4 regions of the Polymorphospora sp. NPDC051019 genome follow, and region 4 is predicted to be linked to each of the others. Evidence: riboswitches for the same ligand, from Rfam matches in the RefSeq annotation. Region 4 holds a riboswitch; each other region holds the start of a gene.

Evidence for each region. Region 4 has a riboswitch for cobalamin ahead of AB0M79_RS32410 (acyl-CoA thioesterase). Riboswitches for the same ligand answer to the same signal wherever they lie in the genome.
Region 1: another riboswitch for cobalamin. It lies ahead of metE (5-methyltetrahydropteroyltriglutamate--homocysteine S-methyltransferase); the one in region 4 lies ahead of AB0M79_RS32410 (acyl-CoA thioesterase).
Region 2: another riboswitch for cobalamin. It lies ahead of AB0M79_RS10310 (peptidase); the one in region 4 lies ahead of AB0M79_RS32410 (acyl-CoA thioesterase).
Region 3: another riboswitch for cobalamin. It lies ahead of AB0M79_RS01160 (ribonucleoside-diphosphate reductase subunit alpha); the one in region 4 lies ahead of AB0M79_RS32410 (acyl-CoA thioesterase).

What each region holds. Positions count from the first base shown of each region.
Region 1 is NZ_JBFBCH010000006.1:241,639-247,140, reverse strand. Features, by position in the region: gene AB0M79_RS14245 (DUF916 domain-containing protein) at 1-167, shown strand, start outside; gene AB0M79_RS14240 (hypothetical protein) at 164-631, shown strand; gene metE (5-methyltetrahydropteroyltriglutamate--homocysteine S-methyltransferase) at 723-2,960, opposite strand; cobalamin riboswitch at 3,075-3,287, opposite strand; gene AB0M79_RS14230 (class I SAM-dependent methyltransferase) at 3,394-4,053, shown strand; gene AB0M79_RS14225 (hypothetical protein) at 4,209-4,595, shown strand; gene AB0M79_RS14220 (MerR family DNA-binding protein) at 4,592-4,984, shown strand; gene AB0M79_RS14215 (hypothetical protein) at 5,133-5,315, shown strand; gene AB0M79_RS14210 (hypothetical protein) at 5,436-5,502, shown strand, end outside.
Region 2 is NZ_JBFBCH010000004.1:261,960-267,461, reverse strand. Features, by position in the region: gene AB0M79_RS10325 (alpha/beta hydrolase) at 1-360, opposite strand, end outside; gene AB0M79_RS10320 (AMP-binding protein) at 357-1,832, opposite strand; gene AB0M79_RS10315 (class I SAM-dependent methyltransferase) at 1,829-2,494, opposite strand; cobalamin riboswitch at 2,878-3,017, shown strand; gene AB0M79_RS10310 (peptidase) at 3,126-4,172, shown strand; gene AB0M79_RS10305 (hypothetical protein) at 4,223-4,654, shown strand; gene AB0M79_RS10300 (YfbM family protein) at 4,765-5,256, shown strand; gene AB0M79_RS10295 (family 43 glycosylhydrolase) at 5,273-5,502, opposite strand, start outside.
Region 3 is NZ_JBFBCH010000001.1:255,334-260,835, reverse strand. Features, by position in the region: gene AB0M79_RS01170 (discoidin domain-containing protein) at 1-170, opposite strand, end outside; gene AB0M79_RS01165 (hypothetical protein) at 367-1,485, opposite strand; cobalamin riboswitch at 1,603-1,836, shown strand; gene AB0M79_RS01160 (ribonucleoside-diphosphate reductase subunit alpha) at 1,965-4,379, shown strand; gene AB0M79_RS01155 (ribonucleotide-diphosphate reductase subunit beta) at 4,400-5,395, shown strand; gene AB0M79_RS01150 (sigma-70 family RNA polymerase sigma factor) at 5,438-5,502, opposite strand, start outside.
Region 4 is NZ_JBFBCH010000028.1:47,297-52,798, reverse strand. Features, by position in the region: gene AB0M79_RS32420 (restriction endonuclease) at 448-909, opposite strand; gene AB0M79_RS32415 (FAD-dependent monooxygenase) at 1,380-1,724, shown strand; gene AB0M79_RS32410 (acyl-CoA thioesterase) at 1,773-2,282, opposite strand; cobalamin riboswitch at 2,426-2,574, opposite strand; partial or broken gene AB0M79_RS32405 (transposase) at 2,730-3,014, opposite strand; gene AB0M79_RS32400 (nitroreductase/quinone reductase family protein) at 3,259-3,735, opposite strand; gene AB0M79_RS32395 (glucose 1-dehydrogenase) at 3,732-4,511, opposite strand; gene AB0M79_RS32390 (TetR/AcrR family transcriptional regulator) at 4,657-5,301, shown strand.

The sequences.
Region 1 (5,502 bases), on a different contig from region 4:
CGGCGCTGTGGGCGGTGCCGTGGCCGCTGGCGGCCGGGCTGCTGCTGGCCGGGGCGCTGCTGCTCGGCTGGTGGCTGCGGAACAGGCGCTGGCACCGCATCGTCGCCGCCGGCGGCTTCGACGCCGCGCCGGAGGCGGCGCCGACCGTCCGGCCGGTGGCGTCATGACACCGGCCGGCCGCGCCCCGCGTCCGGCCAACCGGGCGGCCGTCCCACGGGTCGCGGTGGGGCTCCTTCTCACCGCCGGGATGACCGGTGCGGCCACCTCCGCGCCGGCCGCGCCCGTGCCGCCGGCCGTGGTCTCGGCCGCCCTCGCGACACCGCTGGCCGGCGGATTGCGGGCCGGGTCGGCGGCGCCGGACTCCGGGACCGCGCGCCGGACGGAGGTCACGGTGTCGATCGCACCGGCGCCGACCACGCCCGGACCCACCCCCACCGGCCCTGAACCGACCCCCACCGGGACCCCCGGCCCTGTGCCGACCGGCACCCCCGCGCCGCCGACCCCGTCGGCGTCACCCGATCCCGGCGGCCGGCTCCCGCAGACCGGGCTCGCCATCGGCGGCATCCTGGTCCTCGGCGCGGCCCTGGTCGGCGCCGGCGCCGGACTGCGTACGCTCAGCCGCCGCAGGTGAATCCGCAGGGGCCGTTTCGGACGCCGTGCCGTGCGTCGAGGTCGCCGGCGCCCGGCCGGGCGGACCGGAGAGCCCGCCCGACCCGGTGCCGTCAGTTGCCGCGTACCTCGGCGGCGGCCGCGACCAGGTGCCGCAGCGACGCCTCGACCTCGGGATAGCCGCGGGTCTTCAGGCCGCAGTCCGGGTTGACCCACACCCGCCGGGCCGGTACGGCCGCGACGGCGCGGCGCAGCGCCTCGACCACCTCGGCGTGGGACGGCACCCGTGGCGAGTGGATGTCCCACACCCCGGGGCCGACACCCCGGCGGTAGCCGACCGCGGCGAGATCGTCGAGGACCTCCATCTTCGAACGGGACGCCTCGATGCTGGTCACGTCCGCGTCGAGGGCGTCGATCGCGGTGATCACCTCGCCGAACTCGGAGTAGCACAGGTGGGTGTGGATCTGGGTGTCGTCGGCGACGCCGCTGGTGGCCAGGCGGAAGGCCGCCACCGCCCAGTCCAGGTAGGTCCTCTGGTCGGCCCCGCGCAGGGGCAGGGTTTCCCGCAGCGCCGGCTCGTCGACCTGGATGACCCTGATCCCGGCCGCCTCCAGGTCGTGGCACTCGTCCCGCAGGGCGAGCGCGACCTGGTCGGCGGTGTCGGCCAGCGGCTGGTCGGCGCGGACGAACGACCAGGCGAGGATGGTGACCGGGCCGGTGAGCATGCCCTTGACCGGCCGGCTGGTCAGCGACTGGGCGTACGTGGACCACACCACGGTCATCGGCGCCTTGCGGGCGACATCGCCGTAGATGATGGGCGGACGTACGCAGCGGGAGCCGTAGGACTGCACCCAGCCGTGCTCGGTGGCGGCGAACCCGTCGAGTTGCTCGCCGAAGTACTGCACCATGTCGTTGCGTTCCGGCTCGCCGTGCACGAGCACGTCCAGACCGAGCCGCTCCTGGAGCCGGATGACGTGCTCGACCTCGGCACGCATCCGCCGGGTGTAGCCGGCCTCGTCGAGGGTGCCGGCCCGGTGGGCGGCGCGCGCCCTACGCAGCTCGACGGTCTGCGGGAACGACCCGATGGTGGTGGTCGGCAGCTCCGGCAGCCCCAGCCGCTCCTGCTGGCGGGCGGCCCGGTCGGCGTGGTCGCCGCGCCGCCGGTCGGCGGGACCGAGCGCGGCGAGCCGGGCCCGTACGTCGTCGTGCCGCCACGCCGCCGGCGCCGGGCGCGGCGGTGCCGGCAGGTGCCCGGTGCCGTCGCGCACCGCGCGGCCGAGCAGGACGACCTCGTCCACCTTCTGCCGGGCGAACGCGAGCCGCTCGTACAGGTGCGGGTCGAGGCGGGTCTCGACGGACAGGTCGACCGGGACGTGCAGCAACGAGCAGGACGTGGCGACGGCGACGTGGTCGGCGAGCCCGGCGACCGCCGCCCCGGCGGCCGCCGCGGCACGCAGGTCGGTACGCCAGATGTTCCGTCCGTCGACCAGGCCGGCGACGATGGTCCTGCCGCGCAGTGACCCCGCGACGGCGAGCCGGTCGAGGTTGCCCCGCCCGGCGACCAGGTCCACGCCGATCGCCTCGACCGGTGTGTCCAGCAGGGCCGGCAGGGCCTCGCCCAGCTCGCCGAAGTAGGTGGCCACGAAGATCCGTGGCCGGTGTTCGATCCCACCGAGCCGGGTGTAGGCGCGGCGCAGCGCGTCGATCTCCGCCGGGGCGCGGTCGGCGACGTACGCGGGCTCGTCCAGCTGCACCCAGGCCACCCCGGCGTCGGCCAGGGCGGTGAGGATCCCGGCGTACGCCTCGACCAGGTCGTCGAGGCGGGCGAACGGATCGTCGCCCTTGGCCAGCAGCAGGAACGTGGCCGGCCCGACCAGCACCGGCCGGGTGGTGATGCCCAATTCGCGGGCCTCGCCGTACTCGCGCAGCGCCTTGGCCGGGTCGGCGACGAAGGCGGTGTCCGGGCCGATCTCCGGCACCAGGTAGTGGTAGTTGGTGTCGAACCACTTGGTGAGTTCCAGCGCCGGCTCGGCGTCGACGCCACGGGCCATGGCGAAGTAGGTGTCCAGCTCGGACAGTCCGAGCCGGGCGAACCGGTCCGGAACCGCGCCGACGGCGACGGCGGTGTCGAGCACGTGGTCGTAGTAGGAGAAGGTGTTCGACGGGATCGCGTCGAGACGGGCGTCCCGCAGCGTCCGCCAGACCTCGGCGCGTAGCCCGGCGGCGGTGCGCTCCAGTTCGCCGGCGTCGACGGTGCCGGCCCAGTAGGCCTCGACGGCCCTCTTCAGCTCCCGGTTGGTGCCGATGCGCGGATAGCCGAGCACGGTGCTCTGGCCGAATGCGGTGCTCAACGGATGGGTCCTTCCCTCGAGGTGCCCGGCGGGGCACGGGAGGGGGAAGGCAGGGTACGGGTCGGTACCGGCTTCCGCCCTGGCCCTCCCGAGAGGCCGCCGGCGGCGCACACCGGCGGCGTGCGCGGCGCTGGCAGGTCTTCGGACTCGTGGGCGTGACCCGATGGTCGCCTACTGGCCGTCGCTTCCCAGACCTCGCGGTCCAGTGCTCTGATGACGGCGGTCGTTCCCACTCACCGCTGCGGGGCAGTCCCGGTCTCGCACCGGGTTCCCTCTTACGACGCCCCACCCTCACGGGTCGGGCGAACCAGCACCGTCCGCCATCGTACGGGCCTTCGGGCGGTGTCCGGGTGAGGGTGTCCGACGTACGGGACGGCGGGGTGCTACTTTGCGGTTTCCGCAAACTTCTTTGTCAACCCGTCCGGGGTGCGGCATGTTGGCGCCGGAGGCGGTCACCTCCGGCACCGACGAACCGAGGGTGGTAACCATGGACGCGAAGTTCTGGGACGACAGGTACCTCAGCCGGGAACAGCTCTTCAGCGGCAACCCCAACGGCGTCCTCGTCGCCGAGGTGGCCGACCTGCGGCCGGGGCGGGCCCTCGACCTCGGCTGCGGCGAGGGTGCCGACGCGCTCTGGCTGGCCCGGCGCGGCTGGCAGGTGACCGGAGTCGACATCTCGGACGTGGCCCTGCGCCGCGCCGCGGCCGGGGACGACACCGGCCGGGTGACGTGGACCCGGGTCGACCTGGCCACCGAGCCACCACCGGCCGGCCCGTTCGACCTGGTCTCGGCCCAGTACTTCCCGCTGCGCCGCGAACCGGGTCACGCCGTACTGCGCGGCCTGCTGGCCACGGTCGCACCCGGCGGAACCCTGCTCGTCGTCAGTCACGATCTGGCCGATCTTCCGCCGCGGCACGACCTCGACGTCGACCCGGCCGACTTCTACCAGCCCGGGGAGGTCGCCGGGCTGCTCGACGACGACTGGGCCGTCCTGGTCGACGAGATCCGGCCACGGACGGTTCCCGCGCCGCCGGGGACGCACCACCGCAACGACATCGTCCTGCGGGCGCGACGGGAGCCGTCACTGCCCTGACCGGCCGCCGGCCCGACGGGTGGCGCCGACCCGTCGGGCGCGCGGGTGAGGGCGCGCGGCGGTCCGGGCTGTTGCATCCGGTACCCGGGTACAGGCTTACCGTCGGATGGCCGGCGCCGACCCGGCACCGGAACCGCCCGTACGAGGAGGCTGTGATGCCGTTTGTCGTCCCGGACGTTTGTAGCCTGCCCACCGCCGACCGGCCGCCCCGGCTGGCCGAGTTCGACGCCCTGCTCACCACCGCCGTGCGCGCCGTCGAGTCGCTCACCCCGACCCACGCCCGACTTCGCCTGGCCGGCCCGCCCGACCTCGAAACGGCGGTAAGGGACCTCACCGCACGCGAAGCGAGCTGCTGCTCGTTCTTCACCTTCACCGTCAGCCCGGCCCACGACGGCAGCCCGCTGACCCTCGACGTGCGGGTGCCACCCGGCCACGCCGACGTACTGCGGTCCCTGGTCGGCCGGGCCGCCGCGGCCGCGCCCGGGCCGGCCCGGCGACCCCCGGGCTACGCAGCGGCGAGGTCGCCGAACAGGCCGGGGTGAACATCCAGACCCTGCGCTACTACGAGCGCCGGGGCCTGCTCGCCGAACCGGCCCGCTCCAACGGCGGCCACCGGCTCTACCCGCCGGACACCGTCGCCCTGCTCCAGGTGATCAAGGCGGCGCAGCGGCTCGGATTCACCCTCGACGAGGTGGCCGACCTTCTCGACACCGGCCGCCGCCGGCACCCGACCGCCGACCTGCGACAGCGCGCGATCGACAAGATCGCCGAGATCGACGCGCGGATCGCCGACCTGAACGCCATCCGGACGACCCTGGTCGAGGTCGTCGACGCCCGCTGCGACAGCCTCACCGACTGCACCTGCGCCGACTGCCCGATCCCGTTCCTGACCATCGGCAGCGCCGCCGACCCCGACGGAGACCCCGCGTGAACCAGACCGCCCCGCCGCCCGCCAATCGCCCCGGCACAAGCCGCACCGGACGGACGGCGACCCGCCCACCCGCAGCAAGATCACCGGCGGCCTCGCCGCCCTCGCCTGCGCCGCCTGCTGCCTGATCCCCCTGCTCATCGCGACCGGCGTGGTCACCGCCGCCGGCGCGGCCGTACTCAGGAATGCCCTTCTCGCCGTCTCCGCCGCGCTCACCGTGGCAGCTCTCGGCATGTGGTGGCTGCACCGGCGGCGCGGCACCCGGGCCGCCGCCGGGACCGGTGCCGCCGGCAACTGCGCCGGCAGCGGCTGCGGCTGCGGCTGCGGCTGCTGAACGTACGACCGGGTCACCGGCGGCCGCACCGGGTCGGCGCCGGTGACCGGGGCGCGCCCACCCGTGATCGACGGGACCACCCGCTCCGGGCCGGATCGCGGGCCACTAGGATCGGCGGCGATGAGATCCGGGGCGCCATGGCGGTTGCGGCAACACCTCCGGCGCCTGTGCCTGCTCACCGCCGTCC
Region 2 (5,502 bases), on a different contig from region 4:
GAAGGGCCAGCCGTCGTCGCCGACGAGGCACGGGGTCTGCTCGACGGAGACCAGCCCGGCGGTCCGGGCGGCACCGAAGCGTTCGAGGTAGCCGTACGCGACGGTGGCGCCGAGCGACCAGCCGAGCAGCGTCACGTCGCGCAGGTCGAGCGCCTCGACGGTGCGGTGCACGTCCTCGGCGGCGGCGGCCAGCGACGCCGTACCGCCGGTGTTGCGGCCGTGGCCGGGCAGTTCGACGGTGACCACCCGGTGGTCGGCGGCGAGGTCGGCGACGGCCTCGGCGAGGAAGCCGGCGGTGGCGGCCAGCCCCGGTACGACCAGCAGGGTCGGGCCGGCGCCGCGGTCGTGGTGGATGCTCATCGGGATCCTCCGGAAAGGCCGAGGCGGTGCCGCAGCAGCGGTTTGTCGATCTTGCCGACCGGGGTGCGGGGTATCTCGTCGACGAACCGGACGGTGCCGTCCAGCCCGTGGGCGCGCAGGACGTCCTCCACGATCTTGCCGACCTCGTCGGTGGACCGGCCGGTGGCGGGCCGGACCGCGACGGCGACCTGGGCGGCGTACCGTCCGGGGTGGACGGCGAGGCAGACCGCGGTGTCGACGGCGCCGGTTCCGGCGATCTCGTCGTCGAGCATCGGGGCGAGCACCGGCCCGGCCGGGGTGGCCAGCGCCTCGGAGACCCGGCCCAGGATGCGGTAGGAGCCGTCGGGTCCGCGGCGGGCCACGTCACCGGTCCAGAACTCGGGGGTGCGGAAGGTGCGGGCGTTGGCCTCGTCGTTGCCGAGGTAGCCCTCGCTGGTGCAGTCCGACTTCAGGACCAGCTCGCCGATGTCCGGCTCGGTGCCGACCGTCTCGACGAAGGGTTCCAGGCGGGTGCCGACACCGCGTACGGGGATCATGCCGGCGTCGGCCTGAACCTCGTCGGTCATGTTGCCCAGCGCGAGACCGAACTCGGTGGAGCCGTAGATCTGCCGGATCCGGATGCCGAGCACCTCGTCGGCCCGCCGGATGACGGCCGGGGGCAGGTAGGCGCCACCGCACAGCGGCCGGCGCAGCCGGGACAGGTCCACCTCGCCGTCCGCCGCCGCCACCAGGTCCTCGTAGTGTTTCGGCAGCGCGCTCATCACCGTGATCCCGTACGTGGCGAGCTGGCGCAGCAGTACGTCCGCCGGGGCGGCCGGGTCGGCCAGCACCAGGCGGGCCCCGGACAGCAGCGCGGCGAAGACGTGCAGGTCGGTGGCGTGCGCGACGTCGAGGGTGTGCCGGCACAGGAACGCGTCGGTGTCGCGGATGTCGACGTCGGCGATCCAGCGACGGCGCTCCCGCACGAACTTGTCCTGCCGCCAGGCCATCAGCTTCGGGAAGCCGGTGGACCCGGAGGTCCACAGGGTGCGGAAGATCCGGTGGTGCACCTCGGTGGCGGGCTCCGCGAGCGGGTCGGCGGCGCCCAGCTCGTCGAGGCCCACGGTGGGCGGCCCGGGCGGCAGCTCGCGGTGACCGTCGGTCACCACCAGGACCGGCTCGGTACGGTCCAGCGCGGTGCGCAGGTCGGCCGCGTCGAAGTTGCCCATCAGCGGTACGTAGCGGGCGCCGAGCCGGGCCACGGCGATGATCAGTGCGACGTATCCGATGCTGTTGCGCATGGCGAAGGCGACGCTGTCGTCGGCGCGTACGCCCCGGGCGGCCAGGCCGCCGGCCAGGCGGTCGACCAGCGCGACCAGTTCGGTGTAGCTGACCGCGTCTCCTCCCGTGGTCTCGACGGCGGGTGCGTCGGGGCGGGCCGCGGCGACCGCGCGTACGGCCGTGTAGAGCGTGTCCGGGTCTTCGGTGGTCATGCCGTCCACCCGGCGTACGTGGCGAACCGCCAGTCCTTGGCCAGGCAGTCGACCTGCGCGTAGCCGGCCTGCCGCAGCCAGTCGAGTTGGGTGTCGACGTCGATGCAGATGTCGTGCTTCATCCGCTCGCGGCCGGCGGCCCACTCGTCGGCCGGTGTCTCGGAGTCGTGCACGTGCTTCTCGTGCTGGCGGTCGTAGAGCGCCTCGATCGCCGGGGTGGGCGCGAGCACCTGCTCGACGTTGACGAACAGGCCGCCCGGGCGCAGTACGTCGCGGATGCGGGCGAACAGGTCGCGCTTGCCCTCGTGCGGCAGGTGGTGGATCGCCAGACCGGAGACGACGGCGTCGAACGGGCCGACCGGCAGCGGGTCGGTGAGGTCGGCGACCAGCGTGCGGACGTGCTCGACGGTCTCGAAGCGCCGCACGGCCTTGGCCAGCATCGGCTGCGACCGGTCGACGAGGAGCAGTTCGGCGTCGGGCAGCCGCTCCAGCAGCGCCGCGCTGAGCAGGCCGGTGCCGGCGCCCAGGTCGAGGATGCGGGGCCGGCGGGGCACCGACATGGCGACCACGCTGACCGCGCTGCCGTAGAGGAGGTCGAACGACGGGATCAGTTGCCGCCGCAGCGCGTCGAAGGTCGCCGGATTCCAGAGTTCGGTGGTCACAGGTCTCCCCCCATCAGCCTTACGGCAATGGATCGGTCAGGGCTGGGCGGTGGCCGAGCTACGCCACAATGGGCGGCCGGATTCGCGCCAGACATTGACCGTGGTGCAGTGGTTTCACCCGGTCTCCCCTGCTTGCCGAGATCCAGAAAGAATGCACCCGGCAGCAATGCCACCTGGCCACGTCGCCGAGCATCACTATAGACGATGATCATTCAGTTAGAAACGGGTAGATCATCTGACGAACCCGGCGGATACGGGCCCTTCGAATTCACGTCCGTCGCACCGTTGCCACATTGCGGAGAGTGACTGTCGGGAGGGTGACATCCGGGGTGGCACATGCCACCCACCAGCGGATTGACACCGGGCGGGCGACTCGGAAAGACTTACCGTCCACAACAGAAGATGCGTGCACCGTGGGGGAAGTCCGGTCGAAGTCCGGCGCTGGCCCGCAACGGTAGGCCGTCGAGCACTGCATTGTGCCCGGCGGTGAGCCCGAATGCCCACCTGCGCGCAAACCCGCTCCTCACCCGTCGTGGCCCACGGGACGGAGTCCGGATAAATCCCCACCGCGCACCGTGAGCGCAGGGACCTCCGGCCTCGTTACCTTCGGGCCGGAAAGGCGTGCCCACACATGGTCCGCTCGCTATCCCGGCACAAACTCCCCGCCCTGCTGTGCGGCATATTCGCCGCCGCCCTCACCGTCGCGACACCGGCCGCCGCGGCCGCCGCCCCGCCGACCCTGAGCCGCTCCGACGCCGCCGCCGGCTGGTTGGCCCGGCAGATGGTCGACGGCGAGCGCTTCGAGACCGAGTTCGGCGGCGTCAGCTACCCCGACCAGGGCCTCACCATCGACGCCATCTTCGCGTTCGCCGCCGCCAAGGTCGCCGACGAGAACGGCGCCAAGGCGCTCACCTGGCTCGCCCGGCCGGAGATCCTCACCGGCTACGTCGGCGACGGCGGCACCGAGGCGTACGCCGGCGCCACCGCCAAGCTCACCCTCGCCGCCCAGGTCCGGGGTGCCGACCCGACCGCGTTCGGCGACGTCGACCTGGTCGCCCGACTGCGCGGCCTGGAAGACCCGTCCGGCCGGTTCTCCGACCGGTCCGCGTGGGGCGACTACAGCAACGCCTTCAGCCAGTCCTTCGCCCTGCTCGCCCTCGACCGCACCCCGGCCGGCGCCCCCGCCACCGCCGCCGCGTTCCTGGCCGGCAGCCGCTGCGCCGACGGCGGCTACCCGCTGCTGTTCGCCCAGGCCACCTGCGTCAGCGACGTCGACGCGACGGCGCTGGCCGTGCAGGCCCTGCTGGCCGTCGACCGGTACGCCGACGCGGCGGCCGGGCTCGCCTGGCTGACCGGCGTACAGGCCGCGAACGGCTCGTTCGGCAACGCGGCCGGCGAGCCGAACGCCAACAGCACCGGTCTCGCCGCCCAGGCGCTGTGGGCCGGCGGGCGGCTGATCGCCGCCGCCAGGGCGAACATCTTCCTGCTCGGCCTCCAGGTCGGCTGCTCCGGCCCGGTGGCCGACCGTGGCGCGGTCGCGTACACCGGCGCCGGCTTCGACCCGGCCACCGCGCCCCGGGCCACCGCCCAGGCCGTCCCGGGGCTGGCGGCGGTCGGCTTCGCGAAGCTCTCCGCCACCGGCGCCCGCGGCGCCGCGCCCACCCTGGCGTGCCGGTGAGTACGGCGATCGCGCGAACCCGACGCTGGGCCGCGACCCTCGCCGCGCTCCTGTTGCTGACCGCCGGCCTCACCGTCGCCGAGCCGGCACCCCGGGCCGCGCACGCCGCGGCCTGCGTCGGGACGACCGGCGTCACGGTCGTCGTCGACTTCACCGCCTTCGGCGGGTCGATCGAGGTACGGTGCGCGCCCGGCGACCCGGCCACCGGGCTGGCCGCCCTCCAGGGCGCCGGCTTCGCCGTCACCGGGACGGCCCGGTGGGGGCTGGCGTTCGTCTGCCGCCTCGACGGGCTGCCGACCGCTGCCACCGAACCGTGCGTCAACACCCCGCCGGCCAGCGCGTACTGGTCGTACTGGCACGCCCCGGCCGGCGGCAGCTGGTCGTACAGCACGCTCGGCGCCAGCAGCTACAACCCGGCACCGGGCACTGTGGAGGGATGGTCGTTCGGGTCCGGCGCGGCCCCGGGCATCTCGCCCCCGTGATCCGCTGACGATCCGGGCCGGGCGGCTTCCCCCCGCCCGGCCCGGATGCGTCGGCCCGCTCCCGTACCCTCCCGCCAGGCATTTCGGGTTCCGGTGGAGGAGAACGGGTCATGAGCAGTCTCGGTGTGCACTTCGCGATCGACGAGGAGGCGGCGGCCCGGCTGCTGTCGGCCGACGACGACGCGGCGGTGATGGCGATCGTCACCGGGATCGAGGAGGCCTGGGACAAGGTCGACCACTGCGAGACCGACAAGGCCTGGGACGCGATCCACCGCTGCCTCACCGACGGCCTGCTCGGCTACGACAACGGCGACTATCCCCTCAACGCGGCGGTCCTCGGCGGTCTCCAGGTCCACGAGGACGACGACTACATCGTCAGCCTCCTCACCCCGGACCGGGTACGCGACGTCGCCGAAGCGCTCGTCCCGGTCGACCGCGACCGGCTGCTCGCCGGCTACCGGGCGATCGACGTCGAGGACTACGGCGTGAACCACGGCGCCGAGGACTTCGAATACACCTGGGCGAACTTCACCGATCTCGTGGCCTTCTTCCAGCGCGCCGCCCGCGACGGCAAGCACGTGATCTTCACCGTCGACCAGTGAGCGTCGGCGACCGCTGTCACTCCAGGTGGAACGTTGCCGACCCCCGTTCGGCGGCCGTGCCCACCGGCTCGATGAACAGCAGCCCGGTGCGGTGGCGGACGTACCGGCCGGGGAAGTTCCCCGATTCGAGCGAGATCCCGGCACCGTCGGCCAGTCCGGGCCGGCGTACGAAGCTCGCGTCGGCCCGGAACAGGGCCGAGCCGTCGTCGCGCTCCAGGTGGATCTCGTAGTTGCGGTGCCGCAGGT
Region 3 (5,502 bases), on a different contig from region 4:
GCGGTGACCGGCCGGCCCTGCGAGAGCAGGATCTCCGCCGCGCTGGCGGTCACTGTGGTGGCCACGACGTATCCGCCGAGCAGGGCGACGAGGGCGGCGCCCAGGGCGCCGAGGCGTAGCCAGGTGGGGCGGGCGGGCCATCGGCCGGTCGGGGGCGGGGTGGGACGCATGGCAGCTCCTCTTCGACAGGGCGTGGTGTGTCGACCCGGTTACCAACCGATGACGACCGCATGAGAGAGCGCTCTCTTAATCGGACACTCTGAACCGTGTTTCGAGGTATGTCAATGCCTAGTCAACGCTCGGGGAGCGCTCCCCGGCAAGATCAACTATGCTGACGGCCGGTTCCCGGCGCCGGGCGGGGTGGTTTCAGGAGCCGTCGGGCAGCGCGGCCGCGTCGCGGGTGGTGTACGGGGCACGGTCGGCCGCCACCAGCAGCACCCCGATCGTCAGCCCGGTCGCCGACCCGACGGCCGCGTACAGCGAGTCGGTGTCGGCCGAGTTGACCGGGACACTGCCGGCGAGCGCGGTCAGCAGGGTCGCGATCGGCGTACCGAACATCAGCAGGAACAGCCAGAACATCGTCAGCACCGGATAGCCGATGGCCAGGAGGACGATCGTCGCGCCCTGCGCGTCCCACGCGGGCCGGCCGGCGGGCCAGCGCGCGGACAGCAGCGAGAGCCCGGCCAGCAGCACCACCCCGAGCAGCAGCGACGGACCCAGCCGCTCGTACGGCTCGACCAGCCGGATCCAGGCCGCACCGGCCGCGCCGAGCGCCAGCACGGCCGTGGCCGGCGCCAGCCGGCGGAGCAGGTGGTTCGGGATGGCCCGGTCGGCCGCCACGGTGCCGACACCGGCCGGTGCCGTCAGGACACCGGCGGCGAGCGCCGAACCGACCGTCAGCACGAGCAGTGTCCCGCTGACCGTGAGCGCGGCCGGCGTGAGCGCCGGCTCGGTGTCGGTCGGGGATTCGATGAGCGCCGCCAGCGGTGTCAGGGCCACGCCGACCGCGGCGGCGACGACCAGCGCCCGGCGGTCGGGACGGCGGGACCGTCGCCCGGTCGCCGCGACCGTGCCCACGGCCAGGCAACCGAGCACCGCCAGCGCGGTGGCCGCCGGCCAGCCGGCCAGGTCGGAGCGGTCCAGCGCCACGTCGGCGCCGATCCAGAGCAGGCCGGCGGTGACACCGGTCCGGGTGGCCCGCCGATCCCCACGAGCGGCCAGGACCAGCCCGAGTACGACCGCGACGATGGCCATGAAGCGCAGGTCGCGCACCCAGTAGGTGTTGTTCTCCGCGTACGCGTCCGGGCCGCTCGGCTCGGTGAGCGGCTGCAACACCGCCAGCCCGACCGCCCAGCCGACCGCCGCGGCGGCGGCGGCCACGATGCCGGCCAGCGACACGGCGCCCGCCGGCGACACGATGCCGGACCGGCGTGGGGCCTCGGTCGGGGGCGGGGGGTCGGACCCGCGTCGCCATCCTGCGCGCACGCGTGGACCGTACCGCACCGCGGTCGGTTCCGGGGTGCCCCCCGGCCCGGTCGTTTCGTGTCTCACGCGACACGCCGCGCCTAGATGTTGGGTGTGACTTTTGCAGGTCCCCTATATATGGTGTCCCCCGTAGCTGGTTCGGCCGCCCGTCCGGGGCGGTCGAGGCAAGAGGGAACCCGGTGCGAGTCCGGGACTGCCCCGCAGCGGTGAGTGGGAACGACAGCCGTCAGAAGCACTGGGCGCCACCCGGCCACGAGCCGGGCCGCCTGGGAAGCGACGGCCGGTAGGCGAACGCGGAGACTCCGCGCCGGCCCACGAGTCCGAAGACCTGCCAGCACACCGCGCACGCCCGTGCGCGGTGGTCCGAGGCCGCGCGGGACGGCCGACGCCATCGTGATCCTCGCCGGCCCGGCGGGGCCGTCGGTGTCGTCCGCGCGCCGCCATCCGGACCCCTGGACCGAAGTCGCGAGGAGAGTGTTGTGACGGTCACCGAGGTCGCCCCGGCACCGGCGGACGCCGGAGCGCCCGCTGCCAGGCGGACCCAGATGCAGGTGCGCAAACGTAACGGCTCGACCGAGCCGGTCGACGTCAACAAGATCGTCCGGGCCGTCGACCGGTGGGCCGACGACCTCGCCGACGTCGACCCGCTGCGGGTCGCGACCAGGACGATCAGCGGCCTGTACGACGGCGCCACCACCGCCGAACTCGACCGGCTGTCGATCCAGATCGCCGCCGAGATGATCGGCGAGGAACCGCAGTACTCGCGTCTCGCCGCCCGGCTGCTCGGCGCCTACGTCGACAAGGAGGTACGCGGCCAGGGCATCGCCTCGTTCAGCCAGGCGATCCGGCTCGGCCACGCCGAGGGGCTGATCGGCGACGAGACCGCCGAGTTCGTCCGGATCAACGCCCGCAAGCTCGACGACGCCATCGACCCCGACGGGCACCTGCGGTTCGAGTACTTCGGACTGCGCACCGTCTACGACCGCTACCTGCTGCGGCACCCGACCAGCCGGCTGGTCGTGGAGACCCCGCAGTACTGGCTGCTGCGGGTCGCCTGCGGACTGTCCACCAACCCGGCCGAGGCGATCGCCTTCTACCGGCTGATGTCGTCGCTGGCCTACCTGCCCAGCTCGCCGACGCTGTTCAACTCCGGCACCCGGCACACCCAGATGTCGTCGTGCTATCTCGTCGACTCGCCGCGCGACGAACTCGGCTCCATCTACGAGCGCTACGCCCAGGTCGCGCACCTGTCGAAGTTCGCCGGCGGGATCGGCATCTCGTGGTCCCGGGTCCGCTCGCGGGGAGCGCTGATCCGGGGCACCAACGGCAAGTCCAACGGCATCGTCCCGTTCCTGCGTACCCTGGACGCCTCGGTCGCCGCGGTCAACCAGGGTGGCCGGCGCAAGGGCGCCGCCTGCGTCTACCTCGAACCGTGGCACCCCGACATCGAGGAGTTCCTCGAGCTGCGCGACAACACCGGCGAGGACGCCCGCCGTACCCACAACCTGAACCTCGCCAACTGGATCCCCGACGAGTTCATGCGCCGGGTCGAGGCCGACGGGGTCTGGTCGCTCTTCGACCCCGACGAGGTACCGGAACTGCCCGACCTGTGGGGCGAGGAGTTCGACGCCGCCTACCGCGCCGCCGAGGCCGACGGCCGCCACGTGCGCCAGGTCAAGGCCCGCGACCTGTACGGCCGGATGATGCGCACCCTCGCCCAGACCGGCAACGGCTGGATGACCTTCAAGGACGCCGCCAACCGGCTGTGCAACCAGACCGCCGAACCCGGCAACGTGGTGCACCTGTCCAACCTGTGCACCGAGATCATCGAGGTCTCCAGCGACACCGAGACCGCCGTGTGCAACCTCGGCTCGGTCAACCTGGCCGCCCACGTCGCCGGCGACGACATGGACTGGCCGAAGCTGCGCGCCACCGTACGCACCGCGGTCACCTTCCTCGACCGGGTCATCGACATCAACTACTACCCGAGCCCGGAGGCGGCGGCGAGCAACCCCCGCTGGCGCCCGGTCGGCCTCGGCGTCATGGGCCTGCAGGACGTCTTCTTCGCGCTCCGGCTGCCGTTCGACGCGCCCGCCGCCCGGGAACTGTCCACCCGGATCGCCGAGGAGATCTACCTGACCGCCCTGGAGACCTCCGCCGACCTCGCCGAGCGCGCCGGCCCGCACCCGGCGTACGGCCAGACCCGCGCCGCCCGCGGCGACCTCCAGCCCGACCTGTGGGGGGTCACCCCGACCCAGACCGACCGCTGGGCCGCGCTTCGCGAGCGCGTCTCCCGCTACGGCCTGCGCAACTCGCTGCTCGTCGCGATCGCCCCGACGGCCACCATCGCCTCGATCGCCGGCTGCTACGAGTGCGTCGAGCCGCAGGTCTCCAACCTGTTCAAGCGCGAGACGCTGTCCGGCGAGTTCCTCCAGATCAACACCGCGCTCGTCGGTGAGCTGAAGGCCCGGGGGCTGTGGACCGAGCCGGTCCGGGCGGCGATCCGCCGCGCCGAGGGCTCCGTGCAGGGCATCGCCGAACTGCCCGGGGACGTCCGCGAACTCTTCCGCACCGCCTGGGAGCTGCCGCAGCGGGCGCTGATCGACCTCGCCGCCGAGCGGTCGCCGTACATCGACCAGAGTCAGTCACTGAACCTGTTCATGAGCGCACCCAGCATCGGCAAGCTCAGCTCGATGTACCTCTACGCCTGGAAGTCCGGGCTGAAGACGACGTACTACCTGCGGTCGCGACCGGCGACCCGGATCCAGCAGGCGACCGTCGCGGTCACCCGCCCGGACGCCGCCATCCCGGCGCCGGCCGTGATCGTGCCGCCCGTCGACGAGGCGCTCGCCTGCTCCCTGGAGAACCCCGAGTCCTGCGAGGCCTGCCAGTGACCACCGAAACCCGTACCCCGATGCTGCTCGACCCGGGCATGGACCTGACCCTGCGACCGATGCGCTACCCGCACTTCTTCGACCGGTACCGCGACGCGATCAAGAACACCTGGACCGTCGAGGAGGTCGACCTGCACTCCGACCTCGCCGACCTGGCCAAGCTGTCGCCGGCCGAACGGCACCTGGTGAGCCGGCTCGTCGCGTTCTTCGCCACCGGCGACACGATCGTCGCCAACAACCTGGTGATCAACCTCTACCAGCACGTCAACTCCCCGGAGGGCCGGCTCTACCTGTCCCGGCAGCTCTTCGAGGAGGCGGTGCACGTCCAGTTCTACCTGAACCTGCTCGACACGTACGTGCCCGACGACGAGGAGCGGTTCGCCGCGTTCGCCGCCATCGAGAACATCCCGTCGATCCGGCGCAAGGCCGAGTTCTGCTTCCGCTGGATCGACTCGATCTTCGAGCTGCGTGAGCTGCGGACCCGGGAGGACCGGCGGGCGTTCCTGCTCAACCTGATCTGCTTCGCCGCCTGCATCGAGGGCCTGTTCTTCTACGGCGCCTTCGCGTACGTCTACTTCCTGCGCTCGCGCGGCCTGCTCAACGGCCTTGCCTCCGGCACCAACTGGGTGTTCCGCGACGAGTCGATGCACATGGCGTTCGCGTTCGACGTGGTCGAGACCGTACGCCGCGAGGAACCCGATCTGTTCGACGACGACCTCGCCGAACAGGTCCGGCAGATGCTCGCCGAGGCGGTCGAGTGCGAGGTGCAGTTCGCCGAGGATCTCCTCGACGGCGGGGTGTCCGGGCTGTCGCTGCCGGACATGCGCGAGTATCTCCAGCACGTCGCCGACCGGCGGCTGGCCCAGCTCGACATCGCCCCGCTCTACGGCTCGTCGAACCCGTTCGCGTTCATGGAGTTGCAGGACGTGCAGGAGCTGTCGAACTTCTTCGAGCGGCGGGTGTCGGCGTATCAGGTCGGGGTGACCGGCGCCGTCACCTTCGACGACGACTTCTAGCCAGCCGTCGCCGGTCGCGCCCCCGGGTGCGGCCGGCGACGGCTAGCCGGAGGCGCGCAGGTGGCGGCCGTCGCGGCGGCGCTCCTGGACCAGGGTGACGAGGTCTT
Region 4 (5,502 bases):
CGTCCAGTCGGTCGAAGTAGTTGTCGTGCTCGTAGAAGAAGTCCGCACGGCGTCGTGCGGTTCGCCGAGACCGGGCGGGAAGTCGGTGGGGTCGGCGAGTGCGGCAACGCGGCCAGCGGCGTCTGGTAGCGCTGGTCCAGTGCGACCAGGGTGCGTGCGGCGGCCGGGTAGTCACGCACGAGTTCGGTGACCTCCGCGGGGTCGACTGTCACGCCGCTGGCCTCGCACGCCGCTGCCTCGTCGGCCAGCGCGGTGCGTACGTCGGCGCCGACCCGTTCGGCGTCGGTGTCGGCGAAGTACTCCGGATCGACGTCGAGGACCTCTGCCAGACGCAGCCACAGGTCGAGTTGGGGAGACGACGGTTGACTCCATGGGGACGTCGGCTGGTAACGTGCCCGTGCCTTTGACAGGTGACGGTGCCATCCGGCCGACGGCGCCGTTCTCCGGCTACCCGGACGTGTCCGCCTCCAACATCTCGTTGTATGTGGGAGGCGGACAGGGACTTCCCCCCGAGGGGGTTGGCGAGGGCTGGCGAAGGAGTCCTGGGCTTGCTGGTGGCGCAGGTGGCCGTGTGGTGGCGGGAGCGCCCAAGCTGGGGATCGGCGCGACCTGCGTGGCGGCCCATTCCGTCAACATGGGTCGGTCCACCAACGTGATTCGGCAGTGTCGTGCAACCTCCCGCGCCGGCCGCGTCGGCGTCCCTGTCGTCACCAGCAACGCCACGTCCGCTCTGTGGACGTCACGAGCGGTGCCGGCAAAGCGCTGCACATCCGGGCTACCCAGTTTGCCCTTGTATCGCTTGCACTGCACGACTACCCGCCGCCCATCGGGCGTGTAGGCGATCACGTCGGCTCCCATGTCATTGGCGCCGCCGCACACGCTGACCTCGCGGAACCCGCTCACGCGCATCAGCCGTGCAACATACCGCTCGAACTGAGGACCGGTCATCGAGTCCGTGACGGCGATATTGCGTTCCCAGTCCGCCAATCGCCGTGCCCGCTGTACACGCGTCCACAGCCAGAAGCCCGCGCCAGCGACCACTACAAAAGCAAGAAGGGCGGCAAGGACCGGGTGCCGCTCGACGAACTCGATCACCAACCAGACCAGCACAAGCAGCAACATGCCGGTGAGCAACAGCATTTCACCTGAGTACTTGCGACGAGTACGGCGCTGACGTCGGGCCATGCCCACGACCTCCCCAAGCCTGAGCCAACACTGGCTGTCAGTGAACAGCGAGTGATCACTGTAGATGCGGGGTACGACATTTCAATCGAAGCCGACCGCAGGGTCGCACGGTCGATGATGAGCATGTCGACGGCCGCCCGACGCGGCCACGATCGTCTACACGGCCGTCCGCGCCCCGACGGGCCGGGTACGGCATGAACTGCGGCATCGCCGACGCCGACAACCTCGCCTGGAAACTCGCCGCCGTCCACCACGGCTGGGCCGGCGGGTCTCCACCCTCGACCTGCTCGGGCCGAGGCCGACCCTGCTCGCCACACCGGCCAGGGCGGCCTGGGCCGACAAGGCAGCCGCGGTCGCCGCCGAACGACGGATGCCGCTGCGCACACCCGGTCGGTCCCGACGTGCTCCGCGGCCCGGACAACTCGTTCACCAGCGTGTTCGACGTGACGGCATTCGGGGTCGTTTCCGTCCGGCCGGACGGACATGTCGGCTGGCGGAGCCGGCACACACACCCGACATCGCCCCGGAGGTCGTCCTGAACCGGCTGCCGGGCCGCTGATCACGTACCTGTGATCGCGGTGACGGGATCAGACGGCCACCTGGTCCGGGCCGTGGCCGGCGAGGGCGTCGCGTAGGGCGAGTCGGTGCCGTCGCCGGATCTCGGCCTGCCGGAACGCTTGGTGGTCGCCGGGCGTCTCGGGGAGCAGCGCCGGCACCGTTCGTGGTTTGCCGTTGTCGTCGACGGCGACCATGACGAGGTGTGACGTGGCGACGGTGGTGGCCGGGACCGCGCGGTCCCACCGGTCCGCGGTGACCTTGACCGCGACCTCCATCGAGCTGCGCCCGGCCCAGGTGATCCTGGCCTGTACGTGCACGACGTCACCGACGCGTACGGCCTGCAGGAAGACGGTCTCGTCCATGGCGGCGGTGACCGCGGGGCCGTCGGAGTGCCGGGCGGCGACGACCCCGGCGACGGAGTCGATGAGGTTGAGGATGCGTCCGCCGTGCACCGTACCCATCAGGTTGGTGTGGTGCTGGTCCATGATCTGCGACAGGGTCAGTTGCGACGCCGACGGCGGTCGCCCCGGTGGTGTCATCGCTGTCTCGTCCGTTCCAGAAAGGTGGCGTCACGGACGGGACGGCGAACGCCACCGCTGCCAGGGGCCGTGGCGGGACGCGCGTCCGGCCCACCCGCGAGGCCGTCGGCAGCGCACACGCCGACCGTGTGCGCGGCGCGGGCAGGTCTTCGGACTCGCGGGCACGACCGGGGGTACCGGTCTCCTACCGGCCGTCGCTTCCCGGACCGTTGCGGTCCAGTGCTCTGTTGACGGCGTTCGTTCCCACTCACCGCTGCGGGGCAGTCCCGGTCTCGCACCGGGTTCCCTCTTACGACGCCCGCCCCGGTGGGACGGGCGCACCAGCGCCACGGGCGAGCATAACCAGGTACGGGCCGGTGTGCCGTGGCGCCGGGCACACCGGGAAAGAGCGAGGCCGGGTGCCAGTACGTGTCGTAGACCCGACAGGTTCCGCCGGTTACCGGCTCTTCACAGACCAGGGTGTAGTCGTGGCCTGCAGCCGCCGGTCTCGAGCAGGGACCTGGCGATGTAGTTGGTGATGTTGCGGAATCCGAGCGCGGAGCCGCGGAGGTGTTCGAGCCGTCCGTTGATCGCCTCGGTCGGGCCGTTGGATGTGCCGGGCCGGTCGAAGTAGGCCGGCACGTCGTCGGCACGCTTCTTCAACGTCCGGCCCAGCGTGATGACCTCGCTCAGCACGGCCGGGACGCCGGCGCTGACCGAGTCGATCAGCGCGGTCATCAACACGCGGCCACGAGTTCGTCGAGTCTGCAGAAGGTCGTTAGATCGGGGTGGGCGAACGCGTGCGAGCGGTCGCCGACGGTAGCGTCGGGCACGTGGCGGTTCTTTCAGGATGAGCGTGTAGGAGCCTTTCCCTCTGGAAACCTCGACATCCATCTGGGACCGCCGCGCCAGCTACACCCTCATCTGGCGAAGAGCTGCTCTGGCCGCGACTACACCCCAGCGCCTGGGAGTAGGTCATCTGTCGAGGGATCCGCGATCACGGCCGATGGCGGAAGCTGATGCGCATCAGCCGACTGTCAGCCCAGTCTTCGAGCCGAGTCGGCCGGATGGTGCCGGGGTCGTGGGGCTGGTTGAGATCGGCGACGATCTCCGCCAGCACGGCCTGACGTTCAGCTGGGTCGGTGACAGGCGTGGCCCGTGCGGGCAGATCTGCGCGGATCCCGTTCTTGAGGTGGAAGGTGAAGTTGGGATTGGCGAGAAGGTTCGCGTGCCAGTCGGTCGCGGCACCGCCGGCGCCGCTACACAGGTAGGTGGTGCCCGCAGCTCGGTAGAAGAAGATCTCGATGCGGCGTGGCCGGCCGGTGCGGCGCCCCAGCGTCGTGATGTCGATGATCCGTTCGCTGGTGCCTGCGGCGGGTGTGATCTCGATGGCTCGCCGGATGTGATCGGGCAGGTGCGACAGAGACGCGTCACGTGCGGAGTCGTTCCATCCGGTCGTGTCTGGACTGCTCATGCGGTCTCGGTCTGAAGGGCGGGCCCGAGGAGGAGTCCACCGTCGATGACGTACTCCGACCCCGTGATGAACGACGCGTCTGATGACGTGAGGAACAGGAGAAGCCGGGTGACGTCGGTCGGCTCTCCAAGTCGGGGGATGGCGAACGGCTCGGGTGAGTAGAAGTCGGCGATTGCCGCGGTGGCGCCGGCTGCTGGTTCTTGGATGAAGGGGGTCGCGATCACGCCGGGGTGGATGGTGTTGACGCGGATGTGGTCCCGGCCGAGTTCGAGCGCTGCCGTTCGGGTAAGGCCTCGCACGGCCCACTTGCTGGCGACGTACGGCGCGTAGTGCGCCGTGCCGCCCAGGCCCATCGTCGAGGCGATGTTGACGATGGCTCCCCCTGTCGCGCGGCGCAGAGCGGGGGCGGCGACCTTGATGCCGAGGAAGGTCCCTGTGAGGTTGATGTCGAGGATGCGCGACCACGTGGCCTGGTCCGTGTTCTCAATCGGCGCCGGCGGGTTCTGGACGCCCGCGTTGTTGACGAGCACGTTCAGGGCGCCGAAGGCGCTCTCGGCGGTTAGCACAGCAGCGGACCACGAACTCTCGTCGGTGACGTCGAGGCGGGTGAAGTGAGCGCGGGTCCCGAGCTCGTCGGCGAGAGCGGCGCCGCGTTCGGTGTCGATGTCGCCGATCACCACGTTCGCTCCCTCCGCGTGAAAGGCGCGTACGTGGCTCGATCCCTGGCCACCGGTCCCACCGGTCACGAGCACGGTCTGGTTGTCGAAGCGGTTCATCCGATGTTCCTTCGGTGCGTGGGTGGCTGACCGGGATCATCGGCGATGAACGGCCGGCCGATGGCGAGCCAAGCGACTCACCACTGCCTCGACACTAGGTTGGCGGCAGTGGCGAGTCAAGCCACTCACCTCGTATGCTCAGTCCATGAGCAGGGTCGTACCGACGTACCACCAGCGCGTCGCCCAGGAGAAGCGCGCGCTGATCGTGACCGCCGCGACCGCACTGTTCCTCGAGTTGGGATACGACCGGACATCGCTGGCGCGGATCGCAGAGCGCTCGGGTGTCTCGCGGGCCACTTTGTTCAAGCAGTTTCCGAGCAAGGCTGCCCTGTTCGACGCCATCGTCACCGAGTCCTGGTCAACCGCTGACGAGGAGGATCCTCCGCCGGCAGGCGACGTCGTCGACGGGCTCGGCGCCATCGGTCGCCGTTACGCCGAGCTGTTGAGCCGGCCCCAGATGACCGACCTGTTCCGGATCGTCATCGCCGAGCTGCCGCGGTTCCCGGAGCTGGCCCATGCGCAGTTCTCGCACGGGAAGATGCCCTACTTCGAGTCCGTACGCAGCTACCTCCTGGCTGAGCACGAGGCGGGAACGGTGCGGGTCGAGGACGTAAACCTCGCAGCCACCCAGTTCCTGGGCATGATCTCCAACTACGTCTTCTGGCCAACACTCCTGGTGCCGGGCTGGGAGGTGAGCGCCGAACGCGTCGCGCAGGTAGTCGACGAGGCCGTCCGCACCATCGCCGCCCGGTACGCCGCGACTGGACCAGGGGCGTCCACCAACGACTGAGTCCCGCCGCCACCAAAGGAGCTGATGCCTAAACAATCGAGGCCGTCGGCACCAAGGGCGTTCGCGGGGCATCCCGGGGCGGACACCGAAGGAGGGAGTGTCGATGTGTTGACCACCTCGATCAGCCTTGTCAGCCAGCAGTTCCAAGTCCGCCCATCGCGCGGTGGTGATCACATCGTGGATGCGGGCTGTACGTCAGTT